One region of the Ensifer sp. ENS09 genome, then DNA from elsewhere that is predicted to be linked to it. Evidence: predicted binding sites of a transcription regulator. Region 1 holds the regulator's gene; each other region holds the start of a gene.
The links. Region 1 encodes LexA, which represses DNA repair genes until DNA is damaged. Its sites were predicted from a motif close to TGTTCNNNNTGTGTTCNG; they were not measured.

Region 1 (10,209 bases):
ACGTGTTTCCCGGCGCGTGCCGAGGAGTGAGTGATGAGTATTCAATCTACGAAATCGGAACAGAAACTGGCTTGGGTAACGGGCGCAAGCTCGGGAACCGGGCGGGCACTGGCGCTTGCGCTGGTGCGCGAAGGTTACTCCGTCGTCGTGACGGCGAGAAACCACGACAGGCTCGTGGATCTGCAGCATGAAGCGGCAAGTGAAGGGCGGATCACCGTGCTCGACGGCGATGTCACCGACCCCGCCGACATGGAGCGGGTGATGGCGGCGATCGAATACGATCACGGGCATCTTTCGCTCGTGGTGCTGAACGCCGGGGTCGCGCTGCCGGTGCGGGGAGGCGAGCTTCACCGCGAGGCCTTCGAGAAGAGCTTTGCCGTCAACCTCAACGGCGTCGTCAACTGTCTCTTGCCGGCGGTGGAGCATATGAAGGCGCAGGGGTACGGACACATCGCCATCGTCTCGTCGGTCGCCGGCTATGGCGGATTGCCGACCAGTGCCGCCTATGGCGCCACCAAGGCCGCGCTGATCAATATGGCTGAAAGCCTGAAGTTCGATCTCGACCGGCTCGGCATCCGGCTGCAGATCATCAGTCCCGGCTTCGTCGATACGCCCGGGACCGCACATATCCGATTTCTGAGACCGGCGCCGGTGACCAGCGAGGAGGCGGCAAGGCGTATCGTCGCCGGCCTGAAGTCGCGACGGTTCGAGATTGCCTTTCCGCGCCGCTTTGCCTACGCGATGAAGCTCATGGACCTGCTGCCCTACAGCCTCTATTTCCGCGTATTGAACTGGCTGACCTGCAGCAAGGCGGAGGCCATGGAAGGCAAGAAGCACGCCGGACCCGGCGGGCACCCGCGTCAGGCGGTGTGAAGCACCAGCACCGCGCCGAAGATGAGAGCCAGTCCGACCCAGCCGATCGGCTTCAGCTTCTGGCCGAACAGGAAACGGCCACAAATAGCCGTTCCGAAGATCCCGGTTGCGCCAAGCACGGCATAGGCAATGGCGAGCTCCATGCCCTTGGTGGCTTCCGCCAGGAAGGCAAAGGCGGCGAGCACCAGCAGGATCGAGAGGATGCCCCAGCCACGGCGGGCGAACCCCTCCGATTTCGTCGATGCAAGGTTGGCCCCAATATCGAGGATGCCGGCCACGACCGCGAGAACGAAGTAGATGCTAGGCGCGCTCATCGGCGGCTCCTTCGTTCATCGCGTCGTCCTCTTCGTGGTACTCGCCGGCATTGACGAGCAGGATGCCGACGATCGCCATCGAAAGTCCGAGCATTTCGCGTCCGGTCAGCACATGGCCGAACACGAAAACCGAAACCAGTGTGATGATGGCGACGCCCGAACCTTCCCAGATCGCGTAGGCGACGCCCACCGATATCGTCTTCACGGCCTTCGCCAGGAAGACGTAGGAGAGCGCGATCGAGACATACATGACGATGTGGCCGAGGTAGGAGCCGCTTTCGGAAGCGGCCTTCATCACCGTCAGGCCCACCACTTCAGTCGCGATGGCGAGCGCGAGGAAAAACCATGCAAGACGCATGCTGTACCTTTGAACAGAAACTTGGATCGACCGCCTATTAAGCGCTACGGGTGACGCGGTAAAGACGCGGCGTACGCTTCACTCGAAGACGATCTGCCGGACATCGATGTTGCGGGCGCGGAACCCAGCCTCGCAATAGTAGAAGTAGAACTCCCACAGCCGCTTGAATCGCAGGTCGAAGCCGAGCGGCTCAATCCTGCTCCAGACCGCCCAGAACCGCTCCCGCCATTCGCCGAGCGTGCGGGCATAGTCGACCCCGAAGCCGAAGTCGTTGATCATCCGCAGGCCGACATTGCGGCCAAGCTCGACCAGATGCTCGCGCGTCGGCAGCATGCCGCCCGGGAAGACGTATTTCTGGATGAAATCCGGATTGGAGCGATACTCCTCATAGGATTCGGGCTTGATCGTGATGATCTGCAGTCCGGCCTTGCCGCCGGGTTTCAGGCACCGCTTCAGCTGCGAGAAATAGGTTGCCCAGAATTTTTCGCCGACGGCCTCGAACATCTCGATGGAGACGATGCGGTCATAGGCGCCTCTTTCCTCGCGATAGTCCTGGAACTTCAGTTCGACACGGTCGGCAAGGCCGGCCCGCTGCATGCGTTCGCGCGCGAAGGCCAGTTGCTCGCGGCTGATCGTCAGCCCGGTGACCTTGCAGCCGATTTCCGCCGCCGCGAATTCGGCAAAACCGCCCCAGCCGCAGCCGATCTCGAGCACGTGGTCGCCGGCACGCAGATTCGTCGCCTCGGCCAGCGCGCGGTACTTGGCTTTCTGCGCCGAGCGGAGATCATTGGCGCCGGTGGCGTAGAGCGCGGACGAATAGGTCATGCTCGGATCGAGCCATTCGCTGTAAAACGCATTGCCGAGGTCGTAGTGGGCCTGGATGTTGCGGCGGGCACCGGAGCGGGTATTGGCATTGCGCCAGTGCAGGAACTTGTCGAAGAGGCGCAGAAGCCCGCGCGCGCGGTTCGGAAAGTTGTTGCCGATTTCGGCGTTGACGAGGAAGAGTTCGAGAAAGGCGCCGACATCGGGACTGTCCCAGTCGCCGTCGATGTAGCTTTCCGCGGCCCCGATGGTGCCGCCTGAAATGGCGCGCTGGGGCAGGTTCCAGTTGTTGAGATTGAGGATGGCGCTGGGGCCGGCCCTGGCGCCTTTGATCACCAGCCGGCGGCCATCTGGCGTGGCGAGCATCAGCGTTCCCACCTGAAGGTGCACCAGCGCGCCAAGCACCATGCGCGCCTTGAGCGGAAAATCCCGCACGACCGTTGCCAGGTTGTCGGAAGATAGCTCCACGGCATCGGCTAATGCAGCAAAATCGGCTTCCAGATTACGCATACACCACCCCCTCAGCTGTTGCATCCGTAAGGTGAGCCTAGCCGCAATCGGGCGAGACGCCAACTGAGGAATTCTACCGGAGGCTCTATGGGCCTTCGGAATCTCCCGGCGCGCTTGTGATCTGCCGGAAAGCCGCCAGTGCCCGGTCCCGCGCAACGGCATGGTCGACCATCGGTTTGGGGTAGGTCGTGCCAAGTTCGATGCCGGCTTCCGCAAGGGCTGCGGGTGGGGCTGCGAAGGGGCGATGGACATAGCGCGGGGAAAGGCGCTCGAGTTCCGGCACGAAGCGCTTCACATAGAGACCGTCGGGGTCGAATTTTTCGCCCTGGATCAGCGGGTTGAAGATCCGGAAGAACGGTGCGGCGTCCGCGCCCGATCCGGCGACCCATTGCCAGCTTGCGCCATTGTTGGCCGGATCCGCGTCGACCAGCGTGTCGCGAAACCAAGCTTCTCCCCTGCGCCAGTCGACGAGCAGGTCCTTGATGAGAAAGGAGGCGACGATCATGCGGACGCGATTGTGCATGTAGCCGTGACGCCACAGCTGGCGCATGCCGGCATCGACGATCGGGTATCCGGTGAGCCCCTTGGTCCAGGTGGTGAAATCGTCGTCGTCGTTCAGCCAGTGGAAGCGGTCGAATCGACGGTCGAGGTTGCGGCGGGGGAGCTCAGGATAATGAAACAGCAGATGGTAGGAGAATTCGCGCCAGGCGAGCTCCTTGCGGAAGGTGGCAGCCCCTTCGCCGCTGTCGGCCTGGGGGCCCGCTGCCGCGTGCCAGGCCTGCGCCGGCGAGATTTCGCCAAACGCCAGATGGGGTGAGAGCAGGGATGTGCCATCCGCGTCGGGGAAGTCGCGGCGACGTTTGTAGGCGTCGAGCTTTTCGTCGATGAATTCTTCGAGGCGGGCGGAGGCACCGTCTTCGCCCGGCGTCCACACCTCGCCGAATGTTGCTGCCCAGTCCGGCTTCGTCGGCAACAGCGACCAGTCGTCGAGGCGCTCCGATCGCGGCCAGGTTTCCGGTGCTGCAACATGGTGCGGCCGGTCGATCGGCGGTGCCGGCTCGTTTTTCAGCACGAGCGCGCGCCAGAACGGCGTGAACACGCGGTAGGGGCCGCCGGTGGTCGTCAGCAGCCGCATGGGCTCGTGCAGTAACTGCCCAGCAAAACTCTCGGCGGTGATGCCCCGTTCTGCCAGCGCCTTCTTGAGCGCGGTATCCGTGGCGATGCCGCTCGGGTCGTAGCGACGGTTCCAGTAGATGCGCTCCGCGCCGCTTGCGCGCGCGATCTCGACGATCACGTCCAGCGGCGTGCCTGATCGAAGAACGAGGCTTGAAGTGCGCTCGGCAAGACTTGCGCCCAAAGCTTCAAGCGAATGGTGCAGCCACCACTCCTGAGCCGCGCCAAGCGGGCCGTTGCCGCTGTCGGCGGGTTCGCGAATATAGAGGGGAATGACCGCGGCTTCGCCGGCAGCGGCCGAAAGAGCGCGATTGTCGGCCAGGCGAAGATCCTTGCGGAACCAGACGATGATGGGCGGCGCCGCGGCCTTTGTCATGGAGAACCATCAGGAGGTTGGGGATTGATCACCTATGGAACATAGGCGCAAAATGAAAAAGAGCCATTCGCATCGCTGCAAATGGCTCTTTTAGAAAGTGGCTCCCCGGGCCGGATTCGAACCGGCGACCTGTCGATTAACAGTCGAATGCTCTACCGCTGAGCTACCAGGGATCATCCGCGCCGCTGTTGTGCTGTGCGCTTCAGAAGTGAGGCTGCTAATACGCATGCTTTTCTGATTTGCCAAGCGCTTTTTTCAAAAAAAATGACAAGTTCCGTTGCGAGGCTGTGGAGAAGTCCCCAATTGTGGGAAAACACGCCGGATAGGGAATGATGAATAAAAACAGGAAGCAGATGCATTTCGGCATTGATCCGCAGACACGACAGATCGTGCTGGGCAAATGGCGCATAGCGCTGCCCGACTCTCCGCTCTTGCGCATCCTGCTGGGTTCGCTGCTGGTGTTCTGCGGTTTTCTAGGCTTCTTGCCCGTGCTGGGCTTCTGGATGATACCGCTGGGCCTGATCGTGCTTTCCCACGACATTCCCTCGGTTCGCCGCCGTCGTCGTCGCCTGGCCGTCTGGTGGGCGCGATGGCGCGGGAAGACCAATTCCTCGAAGGGTTCCTGAGCCGGGCGCAGAATTATCGATCTTGTTGTCGAGGGCAGGGTGGTCGGCGGTTTCGAAACCTCGCGGCCGCCCCGCATCAATTCCGAATCTCTCAACAAGGGCCGTGGCCGCGCAGGCGAATGACCGGTTCGTCGCCGTCTTCCCTTCTGTTGGGGTGCCCTCGAAAACTTTTCGGCAACGCATCAAACGCATAATGCGGTCTCGAATCAGGATGGGGACCGATGGCCAAAGCCACTACGAAACGTCGACGCCGCAGTTCGGGCAGAAGCAGCAGCAAGCAGGGCGGCATGGCGCCATGGTATCTGGCCGCAGCGCTCACCCTTGGCGGCGTCATGGCCTATGACCATCGCGCCGAGTTGCGGCACTGGCCCGTGGTTTCCGATGTCGTGGCATTTGCGTCGCGAACGGAAACGAAGCCGAAGCCTCCGCGTGCCGTTCCTGAAGCGCAGGAGCGCGTCGCGCATCAGGCGGACAGGCACAAGCCGAATCCGAAGCCCGACCCGGTCACCAAGGTCGCTCTGGCCGCACCCGTGCCGTCGGTGAATGTCGGGGTCACGCCGCCTACCCCTGTCGTGCGGCCGAATGAAGAGGTGAAGACGGCGTCCATCCGCACCGACCAGTTCTATTTCTGTGGCATTCGCAACGACAACTGCGTGATCGATGGCGCCACTTTCGTCTTTCATGGCGAGACGATCCGCGTCGCCGACGTCGACGCGCCGCGAATCCGCCAGGCAAGCTGCGACAAGGAGCGTTCGCGCGGCTTCTACGCCAAGCAGCGCCTGCGAGAGCTGCTGAACGCGGGCGACTTCAAGCTGGTTTCGGCAGGCGGGCGATCAGACGCCAAGGCCGGCGAAAAACTGCGCCTGGTTACCCGTGGCGATCAATCTCTTGGACGCGTGCTTGTCTCCGAGGGGCTCGTGCGCCCGTGGGATGGACGCCCGACGCCCTGGTGCTGAGATCAACTGGGAGCCGATCGGCGGACATCGGCGATCGTTCTGTGGAAAGTATCTATCCAACAAATCGACGGCGCGTTTTTCAGAAAATGCCTCTTGCGGTTTTTCTGCAATCATTCTAAATCCGCGCCAACGCTTGGTTATCCGAGCTGTGAGGCCTCGTGGCGGAGTGGTGACGCAGAGGACTGCAAATCCTTGTACCCCGGTTCAATTCCGGGCGAGGCCTCCAATATTTTCACCTCGTTTAAATTGGTTCGACGTTCTGCCCTGGGGCAGCGCGGGTCGTTTCGCGACCCCACGTCCGCGCAAGCCACGTCTCCTATGCCTCCGTCGGATCTTATCGCTTCGGTGAAATCGGTAGAGGGGGAACGATGACTCCGCTGAGATCAGCCGCATCGGTAGCGTCCGTCAACATTAAGAACGGAGGCAATGGCATCAATGAAAAAGAGACTGATCCTGACGGCGTTGGCGTGTATTGCGGCGACCGCTATTGAGGCGCACGCGGACGACCTGGTTTTCCAGCTGAAGAACAACACCAGCGTGGTCCTGACGAACTTTTATACGTCGCCGGTCGGCGTCAATGAGTGGGAAGACGATGTTTTCGGTCGGCAGGTCCTGAACCCTGGCGAGAGCATGGAGATCACCATTGCCGACGGGCGGGACGTCTGCAAATACGACATGCGATTCGAATTCGAGGAGGGCTCGGCCCTCGATACGACCGAGGACACGCAGGATCTCTGCGAGCTCGGCGAATATACGATCCACGAATAGGCGATCTGGATTTCAGGTCACCCGAAATGGAAAGAGCCTCGCCAATTTCCTTGGCGAGGCTCTTTTTTGATTCGGCGTTCTGCCTGGAATTCAATGGTAGCGGCGGATCAGCCCGACGAGCTTGCCCTGGATCTTCACGCGATCTGGTCCGAAGATGCGCGTCTCGTAGGCGGGGTTGGCGGCTTCGAGCGCAATCGACGCGCCCTTGCGACGAAAGCGCTTCAGCGTCGCTTCCTCGTCGTCCACGAGCGCCACGATGATGTCGCCGGGATTGGCCGAGTTGCCGTTGCGGATGATCACCGTGTCGCCGTCGAAGATGCCGGCCTCGATCATCGAATCGCCCTTCACTTCAAGGGCGTAATGTTCGCCGCTGCCGATCATGTCGAGCGGCACGGTGATGTCATGGGTGTTGTTCTGGATCGCCGAGATCGGAACGCCTGCAGCGATGCGCCCCATCACCGGGACGGAAACGGACGTGCTTTCGGCAACCGGGGCGGGCTTCGGCGCAGCAGGAGCGGCCGCCGGCGGCTTTCCAAGGCTGCCTTCGATCACGCTCGGCGAGAAGCCCCTGCGCGGCTGCTGCTGGCCGGCGGCGTAGGCTTCCGGAAGCTTGATGACTTCGAGCGCGCGCGCCCGGTTCGGCAGCCGGCGAATGAAGCCGCGTTCTTCGAGCGCGGTGATCAAACGGTGGATGCCAGACTTCGACGCCAGGTCGAGCGCATCCTTCATTTCATCGAATGACGGCGGTACGCCCGACTCCTTCATGCGTTCGTGAATGAACAGAAGCAATTCCTGTTGCTTGCGGGTCAGCATGGCACGTCGCTCCAGAGGCGTGAAACAAATCAAGAACAGACACTATCTGTTCCATATGTGTTCCGCAAGTGCCTAAAATTCCGTGAATTCAGGCGATTGGCCGCTTCTGCGGGTGCCGATCGGTCACTTTTGCGGGAGCAGGGCGCTTATCGGCGACGGTTGCGTGCCAAAATCGCGCCGGATGACGCCAGTCGCGCAGCTGATTCGAGCGAATCACGGGGCTCTATGAGGAGAGATTTAGGTCGCTTGCGAGGTCGAGCAGGCGTCCTCGAACTCCTTCACCGTCTCTGCGCTGTTGTCTTCCGGCAGCACCGCGTCGGCGGCGTCGGTCGCGACGGGCGTGTCGCCGTCATAAACGAAGGACTGGATGTAGAACGCCAGTGCGCCCTTCCACACGTTGCGTCCATCGATCTGATGGCACGGCACGGCCCGTTCGAAATCGGTCTGGAGTTCATCCACCGTCGCGGCGCTGAGCTTGACGTCAGGCATATTGGGCGATGCGACTATCGAAGCGAGAAGCAGGGCGGCAAGCACGGGAATCGTCCACTTGATGAAGGGGTGGCACTACATGGTGGGAAACGATGTGAACCGTGCTTTCGTTCCGAAGTCCAGCAAGCATGGCGATCACTCTGCCGTGTTCAACAGCTCTTTGCCTGCAGGCTGTGTCCGATTTGCGCCAGCCGCTCCACCTCGAGTTCATCTTGACCGTTCCTCTTGCGACGCGCGAAGAACGCACCGGCAGTATCGGCTCTAGGGTCGGGGGTGGGGGATGCGCAAAAATCCCTGCGAGGAAGGGGCTTCACCGTCTCGACAGGAGGTCAAAAAAAGATAACTTTGCGTGGAAAGTGGGGTAATTGCATGCGTAGATTGTCGTTGGTGGTGCTCGGTCTGTTGCTCACGGCCGGAGCGGCGTCTGCTGAAGATGGGCGTTCGAACATCTGGAAGCGGATCAACGCCTGGACGGTGGGTTCCGATCCATCCCTGGGAGGCTCGTGTTACGCCGCGACGAGCTATGATGCAGGCGCAATCCTTCGTATCGGCTTTTATCCGCGGGGGTCGGCGAACCTGGCGTTTCTTTCGATCGGCAATGCCGAGTGGAAATCCATCGAGCCGCAGCGGGAATATGACGTCGCCTTGCAGCTCGACCGGGGTCGCCAGTGGCCGGCCGTTGCATTCGGCGTCGATCTTACCGGCGCCAAGGCCCTCGTCGTGAACTTTTCCAACACCGACTTCTTTACCGAATTCGTTCGCAAGAACACGTTGGCGCTGGCCTTCGAGGGACGCGTCGTCGCGAGCCTCAGCCTGCGCGATTCGATGAAGGCGGTGAGCGAGATGTTCAAATGTCAGGAGGCGGTTAGCGCCTTGATCCCGAACGGCGGGCAGGGGGCAGCGAACGATCCCTTTGCCGGCGCCGGTGGCACTGGCCCGAACAACGATCCCTTTGCCGGTGGCGGCCAGACCAAGTCGTCGAAAGATCCTTTCGCCATGTGATGGGCGCGTCCGCTTTCCGCAGAGAGGTGAATATTCCTAAAATGTTGCTGGTATCGGGCTCGGTACCCTCGACAGCGGCGCGGGTACCTATCAAAATGCGGGCAAACGGGGGTTTTGCATGCGTAGATTGCTGGTCGGATTGGTAAGCTGTCTGATCGCCGCGGGATCGGCCGCGGCCGAGGAGTCCGAAATCATCAAGTGGAAGGACGTCGACGGTTGGACCGTTGCATCCGACACCTCGATGGAGGGCTCCTGCTTCATATCGTCGGAATTCGACGGCGGCGTCACCTTGCGGCTCGGGTTCTATCCCAAGGGCTCCGAGTCGCCGCTCTACATGAGCTTTGCCAGCGACGACTGGCGGTCGCTCGAGGTCGGCAAGGAATACGACCTGACGTTCCGCTTCGACAAGACCGAGCCCTGGAGCGCTTCGGCGACCGCTGCTGGCGATGCGAGCGGAAAGTTTCTGTTCGTGAACGTCACCGACGCCGAGTTCCTGACGGGCTTCGTGCGCAAGCGGGGCCTGGCCATCGCGTTCGAAGATCGCGTGATCGCCAATCTCAGCCTGCGCGGCACTGGCCCCGCGGCCGAAGAGCTGATGAAGTGCCAGAAGGCAGTCGACGAGATCATCGCCGACGAAGGCCGCAAGTCCAAGGAGAAGAAGGCGGATCCGTTCAATGCACCGAGCGAGAAACGCTCGGCACGGGATCCGTTCAGCCTCTGAAAACAGGGGCGCGTGAGCGGGCGTTGTTGCGCGAAGGCCGGGCGGTGGCCGGGACGAGTGGTATCCCCAGAGTAACGCGAACTTGCGATCTGCTTACAAATCAGCCGCTGATCCAGTGCTTCGGCAATTGGCTCAATTCTGTTTGCCTTGGTGGAGCCGAAGGGAGTCGAACCCTCGACCTCCGCAGTGCGATTGCGGCGCTCTCCCAACTGAGCTACGGCCCCGTGCCATCCAGTCAACACGACGGCCGCCAAGCCTGTCAATAGACGCGCGCCAGCACGCACGCTCGAACGTCGTTGCCCGATCCGGCTAGGCGAAGTGCGGCGTCGTTCTCTGAACCGCTTGCGCACTCCACCCATTGTCGAACTCTGCCGGCGGGTTTACCCTGCAACCGGACGATGGCGCTCC
Region 2 (10,209 bases), 230 kb from region 1:
GCGGCGGTTCGAGCCGGATGACGTTGCGATTGTATTCGGTGAAGGCCACCAGTACATCGTAGTCCCGCAAGAGCAGCGCGCCGATGAAGCCGGAGAGTGAGCCCTTGAGCTTGTCGTCCAGCATCGAGACGACAGGACGCAGCACCATCGGCAGCGTCTGGCTGAAGTCCTGGAATTCCAGGCCAACCATCAGGCCCTTGCCGCGCACGTCCTTGATGATTTTCGGATACTTCTCCTTCAGCGCCTGCAGGCGTTCGAGCAGATAGTCGCCGCTGTCGGCGGCACGATCGATCAGGTGCTCGTCGTAAAGCACGTTGATGCCTTCGATCGCCGTCACGCAGGCCTCGCCCATGCCACCAAACGTCGCCATCGCGTGGATCATCGCCGTCTTCGGGGTGCCATAGGCCTTCATGTAGACGTCGCGGCGGGCAATCATCGCGCCGACGGCGGCCTTGCCGGCGCCGAGCGACTTTGCGAGCGCCGTCACGTCAGGAACGACGCCGTAATGTTCGAAGGCATAGAAGCGGCCGGAGCGGCCATAGCCGCACTGCACTTCGTCGGCGACCCAGAGCACACCGTACTTGTCGCAGAGCGCACGCAGTTTCTGCCAGTATTCGGCCGGCGCCTGGATGATGCCGCCGCCACCCTGGATGGTTTCGAGCACGATGACACCGATTTCCGGATCAGACTTGAAGGCATTCTCGACCGCGTCGATGTCGGCGAAGGGCACGCGCACCGTGTTGTCGGTGATCTTGAAGTCGGCGCGGTAGAGCTGGCCGTCGGTGATGGCGAGCACGCCCTTGGTCTTGCCGTGGAAGGAATTCTCGGCATAGACGACCTTCGGCCGCTTCGGGCCGGCCGCACGTTCGGCGAGCTTGACTGCGGCCTCCATCGCCTCGGAGCCGGAAGAGCCGAGGAACACCATGTCGAGGTCGCCCGGCGAGCAGGCCGCGATGTTCTTCGCCAGCGCCGCTGCATATTGCGACATGAAGGCGATCGCGATCTCGTGGCGCTTTTCGTCTCGGAACTTCTGGCGGGCGTCGAGAATGCGCGGATGGTTATGGCCGAAGGCGAGCGAGCCGAAGCCGCCGAAGAAATCGAGGATCTTGCGGCCGTTCTGGTCGGTGTAGAACATGCCCTCGGCACTCTCGATCTTCACCTTGTGAAAGCCGAGAAGCTTCATGAAATGCAGCTGGCCGGGGTTCAGGTGATCCTTGAAGGCCGTGGTGATGTCGCCGATCGACATGGCCTTCGCCTGTTCGACGGTGATCAGTTCCGGCTTGGCAACGCCGCCGTCGAGTGACGGAGCGGCAACGGCGATACGGTTCGGTCTATCCAGCATGGTCTGTCCCCTCATTCGGCCGGCACGACGACGGAAGCGGCCGAAACGGCGCCCGTCTTCTTGGCTCGATATTCGTCATAGGCGGCTATCAGCATGTCGCCATCGTTGTATTCCGCGCGCCAGCCAAGCTCGCGCTTGAGCTTGCCGGTCTCGCGCACGCACATCTCGTCGGCGATCAGATACTGTTCCGGATCCATGATCGGCTTGTTGATCAGGTCGAAGAAGGCCAGCGTCTGCTTGACCGCGAAGGCGGGCGTCGGCAGCAGAATGGACTTTGAGCCGGCATGCTTGACCAGGTTGCCGAGCAGTTCGCGCACCGACGGCGGATTGTCGGAACCGAGGTTGTAGGCTTCGTTTGGAACGCCGCCCTTCCAGGCAAGCCGCGCGGCTTCGGCGCAATCGAACACCGAGATGAACTGGTAGGGCACCTTGCCCGAGCCGATCATCGGCACCGGCAGGTTCAGGTCGATCAGCTTGAACAGTTTCTCCAGGATGCCGAGGCGGCCGGGTCCGATGATCAGGCGCGGGCGGAAGATCGAAATGTTCATGCCCTGCTTGCGCCACTGCATGGCCAGCTGTTCGGTCGCCCATTTCGACTTGCCGTATTCGCCGAGCGGCTTTGCCGGATGGGTCTCGGTTTGTGGCGACTGTACGGTGTGGCCATAGATCATGTCGGTGGTGAACTGCACCAGGCGCGACGCGCCCGCGGCATCCATCGCCTTCATGATGTTTTCGGCACCGTAATAGTTGACGGGCCAGAAGAACTCCCAGCGCTTGGCGCGGACCTGCAACGGCGACAGCATCTTGGCCGCCATGTTGTAGATCATGTCGTCAGCGCCGATCCCGACCTTTTGGACGGCCTCCAGATCGGTGACGTCGCAATGGACAAAGCGCACGCGGCCGTAATGCGGCAGGTCGGACTTGACGATATCGGCGACGACGACCTCCTCGCCCTCCTTGACGAGGCGTTCCGCCAGATGACGGCCAACGAAGCCATCGCCACCAAAGATGATATGTTTCATGACTTGCTCCCGAATTCTGCGGTGCTCACCCCGGCGGCCTCAGTCGGCTTGTCTTCGGCATGGGATGAAATGCCCGACTGGGCGATAAGAACGGTTCCCGCGCAGATCAGCGCGATGCCGGCGATGCGCCAGGTGTTGAGGTCTTCGCGAAAGACGAAATAGGCGAAGACCGCAACGAGAACGTAAGCCAGGCTCAGAAACGGATAGGCAAAGGAAAGCTCGACCTTCGACAACACGTAGAGATGCGACGCCATCGAGATGACGAAGGTCGCAAGACCGGCAAAGACCCAAGGGTTGAAGACGATCTGAAACAAGCGGACGATCGCGGTTTCGGCCGTCATCGAAATCGGTCCGAGCGTCATCATGCCCTGCTTCAGCATCAGCTGAGCGGCGGCGTTGGTGAGCACGGTAAAGAGAATGAATGGAATATATTTCATAGTTTTACTCCCAGTCCCGAAAATCTACTTACGGGCAAGAGACGGATATTCCGTGAAATTTGCGCATTTAATTGAATAAAATTGTCTGCATTCTCATTCTGGCAAAGCCAGAGCGGTGCGCTTCCAGAAGTTCGAAACCAGCGCCGGATCGCGCGACGTTTCGAGCCTCCTCCAGAAAGGAAAAGACTTTTCAAAGACTTGCGGACTCATGCGAGCATCCTTGTACGGATTGATCGCACCGCCTGCCTCGATCACGATGCGATCGAGCGCATCGAGCAGCTTTACTGTCCGTTCACCTTGATTGGCGAAGTCCAGCGTCAAAGTAAAACCGGGACGCGGGAAGGACAGGACGCCCCGGGAGCTGATATCGCCGAACCGCTTCAGGATCGTCAGAAACGACGCATGGCCGGCCTGACGGGCGGTTTCCATGAGCTTGGCCGTGATCTCGGGCGCGTTTTCTGCGGGATAGACGCTCTGATGCTGGTAAAGCCCGCGCGGACCGTAGAGCCGGTTCCAGGCGCCGATCGCATCCAGCGGATAGAAATAGGACGTCCAGGGAACGGTCGTCACAGTCTCGCCCGGCTTCACCTTGCGGAAATAATACTCGTTGAAGCCTTTGAGCGTTGCCCGGTTGAGCAGGTTGAACGGCGGCGAAAACGGCACCGACAGCTTCAACCCCTTGGGGATGTCGGGCAGTTCGCAGGAACCATCGGCATGATCGCCGGCAAGCAGCACCCCCCTGCCCATACGAGATCCCCTGGCGAGCTGGTCGATCCAGGCGACGGAGTATTCATGCTCGGCATCAACGCCGTCGACGAGGGCAAAGTACCGGTCCAGGTTTTCGAAGCGGATCGCGTGCTGCTGCACGTGCGGCGACGGCACCTTCATCAGCCGGATATCGACGGTCAGGATCAGTCCGGTCAGCCCCATGCCGCCGATGGTCGCGGCGAAGAGTTCCGGGTTTTCGACCGACGAGCAGGTCAGCCGTTCGCCGGTCGAGCGCAGCAGCGTAAAACGCGTCACGTGATTGCCGAAGGTGCCGCGTGCGTGATGGTTCTTGCCGTGTACGTCGTTGGCGACTGCGCCACCGACGGTCACAAAGGCCGTGCCGGGCGTCACCGGCAGGAAGAAGCGATGTTCGATCGCCCGTTCCAGCACCTGGCGCAACGTCACGCCGGCCTCGCAGGTCATCAAGCCGGTGCCGGGATCGAAGGCGAGTATTCGGCCGTGAAGGTTGCTTTCGATCAGCGTCCCGCGATCGTTGTGGCAGCTGTCGCCGTAGCTGCGTCCGTTGCCGAAAGGCAGATAGCCTTCTGACTCAAGGCTGCCGAGCCGGTCTTCATAGTCGTCAGGCGAAATTCCAGGCCGCACGCGATTGTCGATGCGGCCCCAGCTTTCATGGTCTTGCAGGGTCATTGCGGCCCGATGGCTCCAAATAGGATCAGCAGCGCGCCGATCAGCATGGTCAGTTGGCTGCGCCAGTCGCGCATGATGAAAACTACCGGATCCTCATGCAGCATGCCGCGGCGCGCAAGCATCCAGATGCGCAGCAACATGTAGAGCACCAACGGGCAGAGCGGCCACAACGCCCAGGGCGTGGTATACATCTCCTGCAGCTCCTTGCTGTGCACGTAGAGCGCCAGAACCAGGGCCGAGGTGAAGGCCGAGGCAACGCCGGCCTGACCGACCATCTCGAAATCAACGGCCAGATAGCCACGTCCCGGCACATTGCCGCCGTCCTTGTCCTCGAACTCGTGCAATTCGACGTAACGCTTCACCAGCGCGAGGCTGAGGAAGAAGAAGATCGCAAAGGAGACCAGCCAGAAGGAGAGTTCGGTGCCGGTCGCGGCCGCACCGGCGACGATGCGCGTGGTGTAGAGGCCGGCGAGCGTGAAGACGTCGACGAGCAGCTTGCGCTTCAGCACGAAGGTATAGGCTGTCGTCGCGCAGGCGTAGAAGGCGAGCACCCCGGCAAACTTCCAGGGCAACAGAAGGGTTAGCGCCACCGACGCGACGATGAGGCAGCCGGCAAGCACCAGCGCCGTCGGCACCGACATCTGGCCGCTCGCGAGCGGCCGGTAGCGCTTCTTTGCGTGGCGGCGATCGTTGGCAAGGTCCGAGAGATCGTTGATGACGTAGACGGCGGAAGCAAGGAAGCTGAAGGCGAAGAAGGCGATGATGACGCTGACGATCGCATCGAAGTGCAGCACCTCGTGGTTGAGGATCATCGGCACGCCGATGAGCACGTTCTTCGCCCATTGATGCACGCGGATCGACTTCAGCGGCGCGAGCGCGCTGACCTTGCCGGTATCGAGCCGCTCGGCATCATGGTTGCGACGCCATTTTTCCGCCGCCGCGTCGGGCGAGACTACGATTGCGCGGCGCGCCACTTCGAAGACGGCGATATCGTCACGGCTGTTGCCCATGTAGTCGAAGGCGCCATCGCCGAACCGCTCGACCAGCGCCCGGCGCTTGTTGCTGCTCGTCAGGTTGAGCGCGTCGGTCGAATGCATGACCGAGGAGAACATGCCGACATGGGCGGCGATGTCGCTTGCCACGGACGGTGCCGCGCCGGTCACAAGCACGAGTTCGCGCCCGCTCTTCTTTTCCTCCGCGAGCCGGTCGATGACGGCCTGCCGATAGGGCCAGTCTTCCGCCCGGCGGCCGGATCTAAGCGCCACTTCGTGCTTCAGCCGTGCCTTGCCTTTTGCCAGCCAGAATAGCATCGGAAACAGCATTAGCGGATTGCGCAGCAGGATGATCGCTGCCCCTTCCCACAGGGTGTCGGCGGCCAGCAAGGTGCCGTCAAGATCCACACACAGCGGAATGTGCCGTGTCTCGGTGCGCGCGTCCATGAAGTCTATCCCAGCCATAGTTGCCGGTATCATCACGACTTCAACTTTCCAGAGTGGAAACGCGGGGCCCTGCTTCGCTCGCAAATTGGCGGGCTGGTTAACAAATCCGCAGCAGCCGGGCGACGCCTAACGGCTGCCGATCCAGTTCAGCGCATCGCGCCAGTCGGTCATGCGCACCGGCGTTCCGTGCGAGCCGCTTTCGAAAAGCACGAAGCGCGTCGGGTAATTCTTGGCTTTCAGCGACCGATAGAGCCCCTTCTGGCCTTCTGCCGGATAGACGCTGTCGCGGCTGCCATGGCTGAAGAACATCGGCAGCTTCGCCCTGTAGGCGGCGCTTTTCGTGAAGTCCGGATCACTGACGCCGCCCATCACCATCATGCCGGAGAGTGCGGCGACGGCGGAGGCGTCACGCGAGACACCCCAGCAGATGAAACTTCCCATCGACGCGCAGGCGAGCACGACCGGACGGCCGCCGGAGCGTTCGGACGCGTATCGGACCAGGCCGGCGATATCGGCGGCCCCTGCCGTATCGAAGGACCGGACGCTCGGGGCGTAATACACGCCGCCATTGGCAACGGCGAGGTTCTTCAGCCGATTGAAGTTTCCTCCGAAGGAAAAGTCATTGGCACCCAGCCGGCGGTCGCCGCCGCGCCCGTGGATGAAGATGACCGAAAACCCGGCGCCGCGATCGGGGCCGACGCGGGTCACGTCCAGCCCACGGCCGCCGATATCGAGCGTTTCGTTGACCTGCTCGCTCTTGACGCCAAGCGACACATAGGCGCGCTTCACCCGGCGCTCCGGGATTTCGTCGCGCTCGTTGATGTCGCGCAGTTCCTGGTAGTCGACCGTCAGGTCGTCGCCGCCATCCTCCTGGCCGAGCACTTTGGCATAGGAGAACAGTTCGTCCTTGTAGGGCTCGAGCGTCTGAGCCTCTGCCGGCGAAGCGGCAATTGCCAGGGCCAGGGCGAACAGGCAGGCGCGAAACGGAAAAACAACTGTGGACACGGCCAAATGACGGGCTCCCTCTTTGGCCGCAAGCCTTGCCATTGGCCGCACCGCAAAGCAACACTTGGCCAGAAACACGGCCGTTCGTGCGAAAAATCATCGGCGGCCGGCGCCAGAAATTCTCCTTTTGTTCGCGTATCCTGTGAGAGTCTGGCAGAATTCAGGTGATTCGACCGCCGGGGGATGGCGGCAAAGCCTGGGGCTTGCTAAGGCCTCTGGCATTCCCGAACGACAGGAACGATCCGAACGGCCCCATGGACGACAACAGCGACCTCTTCTCAATGCCCGAGCAACCGAAGCCCGTTCAGCCGAGCGCCAAGCCGGCCGTGGCTGCAGCCCCCATCGCGCGCGAAGAACCGCGCCCTGCCCCGAAGGGCAGCGACGGCAGCGATTACGATGCGTCGGCGATCGAGGTGCTCGAGGGCCTTGAGCCCGTCCGCCGTCGTCCGGGCATGTATATCGGCGGCACCGACGAGAAGGCGCTGCACCATCTCTTTGCCGAAGTCATCGACAACTCGATGGACGAAGCGGTCGCCGGCCATGCGAACTTCATCGAGGTCCATCTCGACGCCGAGGGGTTCCTGACGGTCACCGACAACGGCCGCGGCATCCCGGTCGAAAACCATCCGAAATTCCCCGGCAAGTCGACGCTCGAAGTCGTCATGACGGTGCTGCATGCGGGCGGCAAGTTCGACGGCAAGGCCTATGAGACCTCGGGCGGTCTGCACGGCGTCGGCGTTTCCGTCGTCAACGCGCTTTCCGACGCGCTCGAAGTCGAGGTCGCCCGCAATCGCAAGCTCTACCGCCAGCGCTTCTCCCGCGGCATTCCGCAGGGCGGGCTCGAGGAACTCGGCGACGTGCACAATCGCCGCGGCACGCGCGTCCGCTTCCATCCGGACCCGGACATTTTCGGACCGCACGCGCATTTCGAGCCCGGCCGGCTTTTCCGCATGGCTCGCTCGAAAGCCTACCTCTTCGGTGGCGTCGAGATCCGCTGGTCGTGCGATCCGTCATTGCTGCAGGAAGGCTCGGAGATCCCGGACAAGGCGGTCTTCCACTTCCCGGGCGGCCTGAAGGATTACTTGGCGGCAACGCTCGGCAAGGAATTCACCGTCACCCGCGAGATCTTCGCCGGCAAGTCGGAGAAAGCCAACGGTCACGGCTCGCTCGAATGGGCGGTCACCTGGTATGGCGGCGACCAGCAGGTTCATTCCTACTGCAACACCATTCCGACGCCTGAAGGCGGTACGCACGAGGCAGGGTTCCGCATCGCGCTGACCAAAGGCCTGAAGAACTACGCCGAGCTGAAGCAGAACAAGCGCGCGGCGCTCATCACCACCGATGACGTGATGATCTCGGCCGCCGGCATGCTGTCGGTGTTCATCCGCGAACCGGAATTCGTCGGCCAGACCAAGGACAAGCTCGCCACCGTCGAGGCGCAACGCATCGTCGAAAATGCGCTGCGCGATCCCTTCGACCACTACCTGACCGACAATCCGGCCGAGGCCGACAAACTGCTCGACTGGGTGGTCGAACGCGCCGAGGAGCGCGTCCGCCGGCGCAAGGAAAAGGAAGTCAATCGCAAGACCGCGGTGCGCAAGCTGCGCCTGCCCGGCAAACTTGCCGACTGCTCGCAGAACACCGCCGAAGGCGCCGAACTCTTCATCGTCGAAGGGGACTCGGCAGGCGGTTCGGCGAAGCAGGCCCGCAACCGCGCCAACCAGGCAATCCTGCCCTTGCGCGGCAAGATCCTGAACGTCGCAAGCGCCGGTCGCGAAAAGCTCGGCGCCAACCAGCAGATCGCCGACCTCATCCAGGCGCTTGGTTGCGGCACCCGCAGCAAGTACCGCGAAGAGGACCTGCGCTATGAGCGCATCGTCGTCATGACCGACGCCGATGTCGACGGCGCGCACATCGCCTCGCTGTTGATCACCTTCTTCTATCAGGAGATGCCCGAGCTGATCCGCGGCGGTCACCTCTATCTCGCCGTGCCGCCGCTCTATCGCATCAGCCAGGGCGCAAGGACGCTCTATGCCCGCGACGACGCACACCGCGAAGAACTGATGCGCACCGAGTTTGCCGGTCGCGGCAAGGTCGAGATCGGCCGCTTCAAGGGCCTCGGCGAGATGCTGCCGGCGCAGCTCAAGGAAACGACGATGGATCCGAAGTTCCGCACGCTGCTGAAAGTCGAGATCGACGATGTCGATTTCGAGGGCACGCGCGAGGCGGTCGACAACCTGATGGGCACGAAGGCGGATGCGCGCTTCCGCTTCATCCAGGAACGCGCCGTCTTTGCGGACAACCTGGACATCTGAGCCGGCCTTTCGGATTACAACAGTCCAAATCAAAACGGCGGCCCAAAGGCCGCCGTTTTCGTTTACCGGGCTTGATGGCAGCCTGACTTCATGCCGCCGCGCGAACGGATTTTTCCATGAAGAGGCTTAGCGGATCCGGATGATATTCACCAAACGGCGGGCGTTCGACGTAGCCGGCCGCCTTGTAAAGGCCGATCGCTTCCGGCTGATAGATGCCGGTTTCAAGACGGATTGCCGATAACCCAACTTGCGCTGCGCGCGCCTCCAGCGCCTGCAGCAGCAATTTGCCGACCCTTAGCCCCCTCGCCTCGGGATCGACGAACATGCGCTTGATCTCCGCCGTCCCATCACCGGCATCCACCAGGGCGCAGCAGCCGACGATATCGCCGTCACGCCTTGCAACGAAGAACGATACCTCCGGCTTTTCCAGGCTCGACAGATCGACCATGTGATTGCTCTCGGCGGGATAGAGCGAGGCGGCGTAGGCGTCGGAGAGTTCCAGGAGACGCAGGACGTCAGCTTGGCGCGGCGTCTCCTGGGCTATGATTACGGCAGGCAATCGGTTCTTCCTTTTCATCCAATGGTCTTGCACCAAACTACCGCCGGCACACACCCGGACCAATAGGTCAAATGGCGCAGGTCCGCATGCCGCTCCATCAATCCGCCTAACAGGTTGAAACAATTTGTTCCGCGCTGCCGGCAACATCGCCCTATTTCGAGGAGAATCATGCAGGCATAGGTTGATCCACCACAACCTGCAAAGACGATGGGAACGCGATGCAAGCGGCGCTGATAGTCATGACCATTCTCGGCTGCGACCACGACGTCAGCCAATGCCAGTATATCTCGACGGTCAACGGCACCTGGCCATCGATCGCGCAGTGCGACACGGATTCGAACGCGCAACTGCCGAAGTTTTCCAATGCAAACTACCCGGTCGTCGTCGCGATTTGCGAGAGCTCGGCGCCAAGCGTCGCCGAAGTGCCCGCGCCGCCGCCGGGCGCCCAGCAGAACCAGGCGCTGCCCGTTCCGGCGACGGAGGCAGAACCCGAGCAAGGATTGCCGAAACGCACGCTGGCTTTCCTGTCAGGCGCGATCCCCGACCGGGAAAAGCTGAAAAACATCGTGACGAAACCGGTGCGCTATGTCGAAGATGGCTATTCCTGGGTCGCGCGCCGCTTTACCGACTGACGCGCCTGCATGCCTCAGACGAGGCCAGCCGAGATCAAGCTG
Region 3 (10,209 bases), on a different contig from region 1:
CGCCAGCGGCCAATCGCGCAGGGTGGCCTGGTTCGTCAGATCGTATGTGGAATAGGCGACAATCCCGAGCACTGCACCGTTGAGGGCTGCCTTTCCCACTCCGCCGCCCTGAAGCGCCGGCAGGACCGCGAAGAAGACGATACCCGCCACATAGATGAGGTAGAAAGAAATGGCAGGCGCGAGCTTGAACGCCGGTTCGAGCCTGTCTCCCAGCAAAGGTCGGTAAAGCGTGTCGGCCATGGTCGTCAGCCAAATGGCATCAGCGACAAGGAACGCGATGCCGACGGCAAAATAGGCGATCAATGCGGTCTTCATGCCGAAACTCCGGTGGGATCTTTCGGCTTTTACGCCTTCTCCGCCTCTTCGGATCACCTCAGAGTGAACCATTCACCTTTCTGTCGCGTATGAAAGAGATGGAGGATACGCGATGAAAATCCCTCTTCTGACAGCCCTTGCCTTCTCGACACTCGCCGCTTCCGCGGCCGCCCAGCAACCGACCGACCCAAGCGGTGTCTGGATGCGCGACGACGGCAATGCCCGCGTACGCATCGCGCCATGCGGCACCAACATCTGCGCCACCAACCTTTGGATAGGCGATACGAGCAAGGGCGAGGAGGCCGGTGATCGTCTCGTGATGTCGCTCACGCAGAAAACGGCCGATACGCTCGCCGGAACGGCCTACGATCCCAAACGCAACAGGACCTATTCGATAACCGTGGTCGTCTTGGACAAATCACTGGTGACGCGCGGATGCATTCTCGGCGGCATCCTTTGCCGGGACGTGCATTGGGCGCCCGCACAGTGACGGCCGCAGGCAGGCTCAAATGACCCACCAGAGGATTTCTTGTATGACGGAAAACGGGCCGCCCTCCGAAGCGGCGGGAACCCTCTACTGCGGAAAGGTCATGCATCAGCGGCTGAGCCCCTTCGGCCACCGCTTCACCTATTCCGTCTTCTCCCTGCTCGTCGACATCGATCGACTGGAAGAGCTCGGCCGCATGACGAATCTGCTCTCCGTCGACCGGCCCGGCGTCCTGTCCTTTCACACGCGGGATCACGTCGAGCAGGAGAAAGAAACCGTGCGGGCGTTCGCCGATCGCCTGTTGGCCAAGGCGGGGATTGCAACGCCGGCAGAGCGCATCTTGCTGCTCGCGTTCCCGCGGATGTTTGGCTACGCGTTCAATCCGCTTTCCACCTATTTCGCCTATGACGCGCAAGGAAAGCTGATTGCCATCGTCTATGCTGTGCGCAACACCTTCGGCGAACGGCACAGCTATGTCGCCCCGGTGTTGCCCGGCGAAGAGAGCGCGGCCGGCATTCGCCAGAGCCGCACGAAGATCTTCCATGTTTCACCGTTCATGGACATGGGCCTGCGCTACCATTTCCGGGTATTGCCTCCGGGAAAAGCCGTGCGGCTGCGCATCCACGAGACCGCGGGAAACACGCCTATTTTGGCCGCAACGTTCAATGGCAAGGCGGCTTGCGTCTCCGACGCCAATCTCGTTCGCGCCCTCGTGCGTTTTCCCTTCATGACGCTGAAGGTCATTGCCGGTATCCATTGGGAAGCGCTCAAGCTGTGGCTGAAGGGTGCCCGTTTCCGTCGCAGTCCACCGCCGCCAGCATCCGCGAGCTTTGGTGATGAGACCGGGAGCCCTTGAAGTGGCGCAGACCGGAGGCTGGCGACATCGTTTTTTATCCCCAGCGGCTGGCAACGGATCGAAGAAACCTACGCTCCCTACCAGCACAATGGCGCCGCCGGGCCAGCCCCTCCGACGCGTTTGGGTGAGCCGTCATGGCGCCAGCGCCTATGCTTGGTGTCGCATACGAATTCGTTCCGCTCGGTCACCCATCAAGACGCCGCGGATCGTCGCCGCGCCCCTAAGTTGGCTGAACTCCGCCACGCGCTCCAAAAAGGGGCCTCTTCTGATAACGAAGAGGCTCCAGTTGGACTACATGCTGCCGCAACAGGGGTCGTCGCCTGCCGCAACCGCACGATTTCAGGTTACAATGGCGCCAAATGAGCGCAATTCGCCCGATAGAAGTGTATCTAGCTGATTGGAATTACACTTCCCCGCGGGCGGCCTCGTTTCGATGATCGGTTAGATTGGCGAGCATGCGTGGATGACCGCCCCTCAGATGCGAAGCAGACCACCATTTCTTTACGCTTGGACGGGGGCTTGAGCCTCCGCGCCGGCGTTAAAGGCTGATTGAGGCCGTCCAGCAATCCTCCACCGAGGCGAATGGACCTGTGCTACTCTCCTCGTTCAGAAAGCAATGCGTCGAGCTGCTCCATCTGCTCCGGCAATGCGGTCGCCGAGCCCTCTAAAGCTTCCTCGAGCGCCTCCTTCGAAGGATAGATCTCGTGGAATGTCAGCAGCGTTTTCTCGCCCTGACCCTTAAAGGTTACGGTTGTGACCGCACCTTCTTCGCCCTCATCGTTGGTCCAGACGATGCGCTCGTTCGGCACCACCTCGAGATACTTGCCGTAGAAGGCCATTGTGTCCGAACCGCCGGCGCCGAATTCCAGTCGATATTTGCCGCCGGTACGCACATCCATTTCGCACGAGACGAGCAAGATGCCGGGTGCCGACTTCGGCACCCACCAGCGCTGGAACAATTCAGGCTGGCTCCATGCCCTGAAAACCGTGCTCGGTGACGCATCAAATGTCCGCGTTACGACGAGCTCACGGTCCCCCTTGCGCTCGACCGACGTGCGGTTCTGCGCGCCAGCTGCGTCGTTAACTTGCTCATTCATCGCCTACCTCCCGTTTCAGTTCGTCGATGATTTCGTCCAGTGCCTCGAAGCGAGCCTCAAAGAGCTTGCGGTGCGCCTCGATCCACTCGGCCTCCGCCTGAAGACCGTCTTTCCCAAGCTTGCAGGTTCTCACCCGCCCGACCTTTTGCGTGACGACGAGGCCGGCCCGCTCGAGAACCTGGACGTGCTTCTTCATGCCGGTCAGCGTCATGTGGAACTGGTCCGCGAGACTCGTGATCGACGCCTCCCCTCGCCCAAGCTGATCGATTATCCCGCGGCGGGTCGCGTCGGATAGCGCCGCGAACGAAAGATCGAGAGGGGAACCTATATACTGAACCATTCAGTTCAGTTTTACCCCACCGGCGCGCGAAGCGCAAGCGTCTCGGAGCGCGTCCGCGTGCTTGACGCTTCCGCCCGATCGGGGGCGCCTCAGCAGGCGCGAAATCTTGCGCTGGCTTGCCTCGTAGGGCCGAGACTGGGCCGAATGCCCGACGACGTGCACTAAACGACGCTTCCAACGATCATCGCGCCCAATGCGGCAACCGCTTCATCTGCCAGTGTCTGCACCGTTCGGGCTTCGCCTGCCATCGCTTCGGCTGCACCCAAGATACCGACGCAGCGCAGGCTAAGCTGCTCATCCGTGAGGCTGGAGTGAACGCGCAGCGCTCCGCACATGATTTGCACGTATTCATCGATCATGGCTCTTTGTTGCGCCGCCATCTCGTCGGTGCCTTTGAGTGCCGCCGAGATGGCTGGTGCCTCGGCACCGACATCGGCGAGACAGTTGAAATATGCGCGGCTCATCACGTCGGCCAACGCCTGCAAATCCCCGGGAGCCGCGGCAAGAGCCTGTCGCAGTTTTTCAGCGTAGTTGTCTTCTAGGCGCTGGAACAGAGCCAGCAACAAGCCCGGCCGCGTGGCAAAGTGCTCATAGGTGACGGGGCGGCTGACGCCGGCGCGTGCAGCCAGTGTCGCAAGGGTCAGTTCGTCCGCCCCCTTGTCCCGGACGATCTCCATCGCCAAATCGATCAACTGCTCACGCCGCTGATCCTTGGGCATCTTCGCCATTCTCGCTCCACTTGCTTTCTACATTTTGTAAGTTACATTTTGTAGGAAATAAAATCAAGGAAGGAATGCGTGATGAGCGATGTCAGCGTAGTGGGGCTCGGAGAAATGGGCAGCGCGTTGGCGCGGGCCCTGGTCGGTGCCGGCAACGGCGTGACGGTCTGGAACCGCAACATGTCGAAGGCTCCTCCGCTGATTGCACTCGGCGCGACAGCTGCCGACACAGTCGCCGGGGCATTAAAAGCCAGTCCGGTGACCGTGATCTGCCTCTCGGATTATGCGGCAACACTGTCGCTCCTCGACGAACCTGTAGCCCGGGAAGCGCTCGAGGGAAAATTGGTGATCCAGCTCAGCTCCGGCACACCTGACCATGCCCGCTCGTTCGATGGCTGGATCAGAGATCACGGCGCGCGTTATGTTGAGGGCGCCATCGCTGCCTGGCCACGCCAGATCGGCGGTCCGGAGGCCGCAATCACAGTCGCCGGTTCCGAGAAAGCGTTTGCCGCCGCTGAGCCTTTGCTCAGGACACTGGCCGGCAACATCAACTATGCAGGTACGAACATTGGCCACCCGGCGACGCTGGCCAATGCCGGCCTCGCGTACTTTGCCGGACACTGGCTCGGCTTTGTCCACGGTGCCGCTGTATGCGAAGCAGAAGGCATCGATCCGGCCGTGTTTGGCGACATGATGGCTGAGATCGCGCCGATGTTTGCTGACGACATGCTGAGGATGGGCAAGGCCATGGCCGAAAACCGCTTCGACAGCGCCGAGGCTACCATCAAGACGATTTCCGCCGACCTCCGCTGGCTCGCCGAATATGCAGAGCGTACCGGGATCAGCAACGCATTTCCACGGCTGGCGGCCGATATCTTTCAGCAGGCCCAGGATGCCGGCGCGGGCGCCCAACAGCATGGCGCCGTGATCAAGGTCATCCGGCCCACAAGCAGTAGCCACCGCGACGCGTAGCGGATGCGAGCTAGCCGGTGGCCAATCGAGACATGAGGGCGAGTGATCAGGGCCTCGCCCTCACCTGCCCGGCTGCGTCCGAGACTGGCAATGTCTATGATGCCATCCTGTGTTGCGCCCCGTCACAGTTGACGGCTCGCGATCAGGGCGCATCGACCGAAAGCTCCTAAAGGCGGCGACCTGCCACTTGTTCTCCAGCCTTTGCCGAAATAATCTTCGTTGGTGGGAGTGGCTTTCGCGTGAACACCAATGTTGTGATCGTCGGCGCCGGGCCCGCGGGCCTCGCGGTCGGCGCCTGCCTGACACGGGCGGGTCTCGATTTCATTATCCTTGAAAAGGCGCGCGAGATCGCGCCGGCCTGGCGACGTCATTATCGGCGCCTCCACCTGCATACGGTCAAGGCGTTCTCCTCGTTGCCGCACATGTCATTCCCGGAGAACTATCCGCGCTACGTGCCGCGCGAAAAGATGGTCGAGTATCTCGACGCCTACGCCGCGCGTTTCGCGCTCCGGCCGCACTTCTGCGAGACGGTCAACTCCATCCGCCGCGAGAACGGCAACTACCTCGTCGAGACCGGCACGAAAACCGTGTCCGCTCGCCACGTCGTCATCGCCAGCGGCAACAATGCCGAGCCCGTCGTTCCCAATCTGCCCGAAATGGGGACCTTCGCCGGCAGCCTGTTGCATAGCGCTGACTATGCCGATGCCACCCCCTTCGTTGGCCAATCGGTACTGGTGATCGGCATGGGCAACACCGGGGCCGAGATTGCGCTCGACCTTGCCGAGTTCGGCGCCCGGCCGACCCTGTCGGTACGCAACGGCGTCCACATTGTGCCGAGACAGCTCTTCGGCGTACCGATCCAGATGGTTGCAATGGCCACCCGGTTGCTGCCGCGAGCGGTGAACGACGCGTTTTTCCCGATCATTCTCGACTTTGCGCTGGGCAAGCCTGAAGAATTCGGCATCGTCAGACCAAAGCATGGCATCCTTGAGCAGGTCGCTGCCGGGCACATCCCGGTCATCGATGTCGGCACTGTTGCAGCGATCAAGTCCGGCAACATCAAGGTGGCACCTGCCATCACGCGTTTCACCGAGCGCGGCGTCATCTTTGTTTCTGGCAGACAGGCAGAGTTCGACAACGTCATCCTTGCCACCGGCTACCGACCAAGTTTCGAGAAATTTCTGCCTGCGAACCTTCGCCCCGGAACAAGCGGCGTCACGCGGCAGTCCGCCGAACTCGGCCTTTATCTGGTCGGCTTCCACAATCCAGTCACCGGCCTGCTCCGGGAAATCGGCCGAGAGGCGGCCGCGGTGACCGCCAACATCGAGCGACAAAGCCGCGTAAAGTAATTGCTGCGAATGTGTGCGATGGTGGAAAGTGTGCGCAAATGAGGCGGGCTACCCGGTTCGCCTAGCCGCGTCCAAAACCAGCGCTCGCGTGGCATCATCCATCGACTCCGAAGTCGAAAGGACAAGCGCGCCGATCGATTTTGGAAACGCCGACGAAACTGTCGATGCCGGCCAAGCGACTTTCAGCGTGTTTGATGGCGGCCATCTCGCCGGTATGTCGGATCCAGTTGCTTTGGCTCGCTCACCGGTCCCTCTGTTTCCTCAAATCCAAACACGCTGCGGCCGCCCCATTCGGGCGAACGGTGAAACTCTCCGGCAACGATTTCCTTAAGGTCCGGGCCAGTGGCGTATCTCTCGAGCTGCCGTGCCTGGTCGTCCAGACGCCTCAGCGCCTCAAGCTCCTCGCCAAGTCCCAGCCGCGCCTTCGTCACTGCCGATCGCATGACCGCAATCGTGTGGTCATAGACCTTGAGCGGCACCGGAAACGGATGGCGATCCTTGCCTCCATGGGCAAGCGAAAACCGCGCCGGGTCGGCGAAACGGCAAGGGGCGCCGTGGACGACCTCCGCCACCATCGCGAGCGCGTTGACCGTGCGGGCACCGACGCCCGGAACCATCAACAGCTGCTCGAAATCTTCGGGGCCGCGATCGGCGGCCGCAGAAAGTGTCGCATGCAGCCGTCGCATGTTGACGTTTTCCTCCCGCACATCGTGGTGCGCCGGCATCACGAGATGCGGGAGCAAAGGCTGATCAACCTTTTTCGACCTTCCCTTTGGATCCAGAGCAACGACTTCCCGGACAATTCGGTCCGGCCCAAGCGACGCCAAAAGATCAAGCTGCCCATTGCGCGAGGCGGCGGCCCGCTTGTCTGCGAGATTGACGATTTCCCCCTGCCCTCTTCCTTCGATCGCTGCATGGGGAGAGTCGACGAAACTCGAAACACCTTCGGAGAACCAATGATAGCGCCGGGCCTGGCGTTTATCGCCGTTCATGCCCTGCTGCACCACCACCCATTTGCCGTCATCGGCAACGATGAAGCCGTGAAGGTAGAGATCGAAGCCATCCTGGACAGCCGCGCTGTCGACTTTTGCAACAAGCCGGCTGGTGTCAGCAAGCCCGGCACCATCGAAGCCGACGCGGTTGCCGATGGCGATCAGTTCGTCGGGCGTCTGCCGCGAATGCCGCCCGCGGCCACCGCAGACGCTTATCCCGAGATCCCGGGAACGAGAAGCCAGACCACGCTTGAGAGCGCCGATGACACTGGTCGTGATGCCGGAAGAGTGCCAATCCATGCCCATGACGCAGCCGAAGGACTGGAACCAGAAAGGATGGGCCAGCCGACGCAGAAACTCGTCACGGCCATATTCGATGACGATGGCTTCGGCGATGATCGTCCCGAGCTTCGTCATGCGGTCTCCGAGCCAAGGAGGAACCCTGCCGCCATGAAGAGGGAGATCTGCACTTCCAGCTCGCTGAACCATTCGTGTCTTATAGGCCGCTTACAGGCGTTGCGACAGAGTAAAGTTCTGTGAATGTTCCAGCCCGCGGAATTCAGAACACGAACGACCTTGAACGCAGCACTTCGAACTGGCGGTAGCGAGAACAAACGCTGAGACCGTATCGGGCATGACGCTCCAGGAGATTCCCCTGGAGCGTCACCGGTTTGCCTCAAGCTACCTGGATTTGCCAGCAGATCACGCGACCATCATCGGCATCAATGCGCTCCCCCGTACGCAGGAAGCCATTGCTTTCAAGTACGCGCTGAGAGGCCACGTTTTCCGTGCCCGTTTCTGCCGAGACGTGCGTGACCCGCGGATCATGCAACGCCCATTCAAGCATCTGGCGCACACCCTTGGTCGCAAACCCGCGGCCTTGGCGACTTGGCGCGACCCCGTAACCGATATGGAGATCGCCTTCGGGCGAAACCCGTATCACAGAGCAAAGACCAACGATCTCGCCATCATGTACGATCCACCAAGCCGACGGGGCAAAACTTCGCCTTGTTTCGAAAGCGAGGTTGCGCAGCATTTCCATCACCTCTGGCGGAGCGATCACAGTATCTGCGGCAAGGTACAGGCCTTCGCGCACGACGCCTCCAGGCATCGCGATGAAATCATCATCAATTGCTTCGATGAGCATTTTTCGGCTTTCTGATCTGTCAGGTGTCCAAAGCCGAACAGTGAGCGCGCTTATCTATGCCGAACCTGACGACATCAACGCACGCACCGCTGCGGCCAACGATTTTGGGAACAACTCAACGGCAATCATAGGCCTTCTCCTGCGGTTGAGCGCGACGCTACTCGATCCCAGTCGAAACGACAACGCGTTGCTGCCCCTCACCGGTCGCGACTTTAAGGCGTAAGCAGCCCGGCAACGAGGCGATGCAGATCTCAGTTGTTGAGGCTTGCCAGCGGTATGCGAAGCGCCAGACAAAGTCCGTCGGTCCGCCAATTTCGCACCAGCGATCCGTTCAGCCCCAGAACGGCCGCTTTCTCCAGCGTCGTGCCAAATCCCGTCCTTTCGGAACTCTCGGATAACGGATGTGAGCCGTGTTCACTCCACTTGACGTGAAGTTCCTCGTCGATGGTCGAAACGTCGATGGTCAGTTGCCCCGCGGGGACGGAAAGGGCGCCATATTTGACAGCGTTGGTGGTCAGCTCGTGCAGAAGGAGCGCAAGGGACGTCAGTGCCTTGTCGCCGAGCGGAGCATCCGATCCGGATATCATGACACGAGAACCGTGAGCGTGGTCGTGTGGTGCAACGATTGCCTTCAACAGGGCTACAACCGTCGTCGCAATCTCTGCACGATTGTCCTCCCGAACAAGCTCGGGCAGTGTAAGCTCGTGAGCGCGAGACAGCGCGTGCAGCCGCGACCGCAGATCAGCCTCGAGATCGGAGACGGTTTCGGCTTGCCTGGCACTGACCGAGATCAACCCGGCGGTGAGGCTGAACAGGTTCTTGATCCGGTGATTGATTTCCCGCAGCAGAATATCCTTGTGCTCCGCTGCCTGTTTGAGCGCCTGCGCCTGGGCAGCGAGTTCATCTCGTTGGGCGGCAAGTTGCTGCCGCTGCCGGTAAAGTTCGAAGAACACGTTGATCTTGCTGGCCAGGACGTCCGGTTCAATCGGCTTTTGAATGAAGTCCACCGCGCCAGCTTCGTAGCCGCGAAATCGGCGTTGGCCGTCTGCGATACCGGCCGTCACGAAAATGATGGGAATGTGCCGCGTGCGCTCGTTGCCGCGCATCAGCTCGGCAAGTTCGAAACCGTCGAGACCTGGCATCTGAACATCGACGAGCGCGAGCGCTACGTCTTGTCGAAGCAGGATCTCAAGCGCCTGATCACCGGACCGCGCTTTCATGAGGAGGCGATCGTCGCGGCGAAGCAGTGCCTCCAGCGACAGGAGGTTTTCCTCGAGGTCATCGACCAGTAGAAACGGGACGGGCTCCATAATTATTCTCAGACCTCTTTCAAGTATTCGGCAATGGCATCGAGCGTCAGGATAAGAGCGCTCGGGCAAGACTGGATTGCGGCTTCCGGCATGGCGCGAGCGTGGGCGCCTTCAGGGATTTGCACGATCGCCGTCCCGCCTGCTTCATGGACTGCCGCCAGGCCATCCGCCCCATCACGATTGGCACCGGTCAGGACAATCGCGACAAGAGCCGGCCCGAAGGCATCGGCAGCACTTTCGAAAAGTATGTCGATCGACGGGCGGGAAAAGAGGACAGGCTCATCCGAAGAGAGGGACAGGTTGCCGTCCGTTTCCACGAGCAGATGATAGTCCGGCGGCGCAAAATAGATCGTGCCGGCCTCGAGCGACTGCTTGTCCTCGGCCTCTTCGACAGGCAACAGGCACTTTGCACGGAACAGGTCGACCATAAGGCTCGGTCTGTCCGATGGAATGTGAACGACCACGATCACGGGCAGCGCGAAGCTGCGCGGCAGCGCCGGCAGGATGGCCGAAAGCGCTTCGACGGCCCCGGCCGACGCGCCAATGATCACTGCTTGGGCTTTTGCGGGCGTCATTCGGCACGCCTTTGGTAGATTTTCTCCTCACGCACGAAATCCGTGAACGC

Region 2: parE (DNA topoisomerase IV subunit B) is a predicted target of LexA. The motif match lies at 6,779-6,796, and genes of this name have one in related genera.
Region 3: IB267_RS19065 (DUF763 domain-containing protein) is a predicted target of LexA. The motif match lies at 7,658-7,675, and genes of this name have one in related genera.

The regions. Positions count from the first base shown of each region.
Region 1 covers NZ_JACVBP010000001.1:294,801-305,009, forward strand. Annotated here, with positions in the region: gene IB267_RS01525 (SDR family oxidoreductase) at 34-873, shown strand; gene IB267_RS01530 (SMR family transporter) at 861-1,187, opposite strand; gene IB267_RS01535 (SMR family transporter) at 1,174-1,545, opposite strand; gene IB267_RS01540 (cyclopropane-fatty-acyl-phospholipid synthase family protein) at 1,624-2,877, opposite strand; gene IB267_RS01545 (deoxyribodipyrimidine photo-lyase) at 2,963-4,426, opposite strand; tRNA gene IB267_RS01550 (tRNA-Asn) at 4,525-4,599, opposite strand; gene IB267_RS01555 (hypothetical protein) at 4,759-5,052, shown strand; gene IB267_RS01560 (thermonuclease family protein) at 5,274-6,008, shown strand; tRNA gene IB267_RS01565 (tRNA-Cys) at 6,161-6,234, shown strand; gene IB267_RS01570 (hypothetical protein) at 6,444-6,776, shown strand; gene lexA (transcriptional repressor LexA) at 6,867-7,589, opposite strand; gene IB267_RS01580 (hypothetical protein) at 7,827-8,123, opposite strand; gene IB267_RS01585 (hypothetical protein) at 8,352-9,080, shown strand; gene IB267_RS01590 (hypothetical protein) at 9,199-9,801, shown strand; tRNA gene IB267_RS01595 (tRNA-Ala) at 9,950-10,025, opposite strand.
Region 2 covers NZ_JACVBP010000001.1:60,596-70,804, reverse strand. Annotated here, with positions in the region: gene IB267_RS00440 (aspartate aminotransferase family protein) at 1-1,342, opposite strand, end outside; gene IB267_RS00435 (NAD(P)-dependent oxidoreductase) at 1,354-2,364, opposite strand; gene IB267_RS00430 (EamA family transporter) at 2,361-2,801, opposite strand; gene IB267_RS00425 (FAD-binding oxidoreductase) at 2,895-4,217, opposite strand; gene IB267_RS00420 (UbiA family prenyltransferase) at 4,214-5,656, opposite strand; gene IB267_RS00415 (alpha/beta hydrolase) at 5,783-6,703, opposite strand; gene parE (DNA topoisomerase IV subunit B) at 6,916-8,976, shown strand; gene IB267_RS00405 (GNAT family N-acetyltransferase) at 9,065-9,535, opposite strand; gene IB267_RS00400 (hypothetical protein) at 9,754-10,167, shown strand; gene IB267_RS00395 (aldehyde reductase) at 10,182-10,209, opposite strand, start outside.
Region 3 covers NZ_JACVBP010000003.1:840,654-850,862, reverse strand. Annotated here, with positions in the region: gene IB267_RS19105 (DUF2177 family protein) at 1-315, opposite strand, end outside; gene IB267_RS19100 (DUF2147 domain-containing protein) at 428-805, shown strand; gene IB267_RS19095 (DUF1365 domain-containing protein) at 849-1,658, shown strand; gene IB267_RS19090 (SRPBCC family protein) at 2,252-2,755, opposite strand; gene IB267_RS19085 (helix-turn-helix transcriptional regulator) at 2,748-3,095, opposite strand; gene IB267_RS19080 (TetR/AcrR family transcriptional regulator) at 3,257-3,823, opposite strand; gene IB267_RS19075 (NAD(P)-dependent oxidoreductase) at 3,896-4,786, shown strand; gene IB267_RS19070 (NAD(P)/FAD-dependent oxidoreductase) at 5,026-6,135, shown strand; gene IB267_RS19065 (DUF763 domain-containing protein) at 6,318-7,616, opposite strand; gene IB267_RS19060 (GNAT family N-acetyltransferase) at 7,804-8,274, opposite strand; gene IB267_RS19055 (response regulator) at 8,526-9,584, opposite strand; gene IB267_RS19050 (chemotaxis protein CheB) at 9,593-10,159, opposite strand; gene IB267_RS19045 (protein-glutamate O-methyltransferase CheR) at 10,156-10,209, opposite strand, start outside.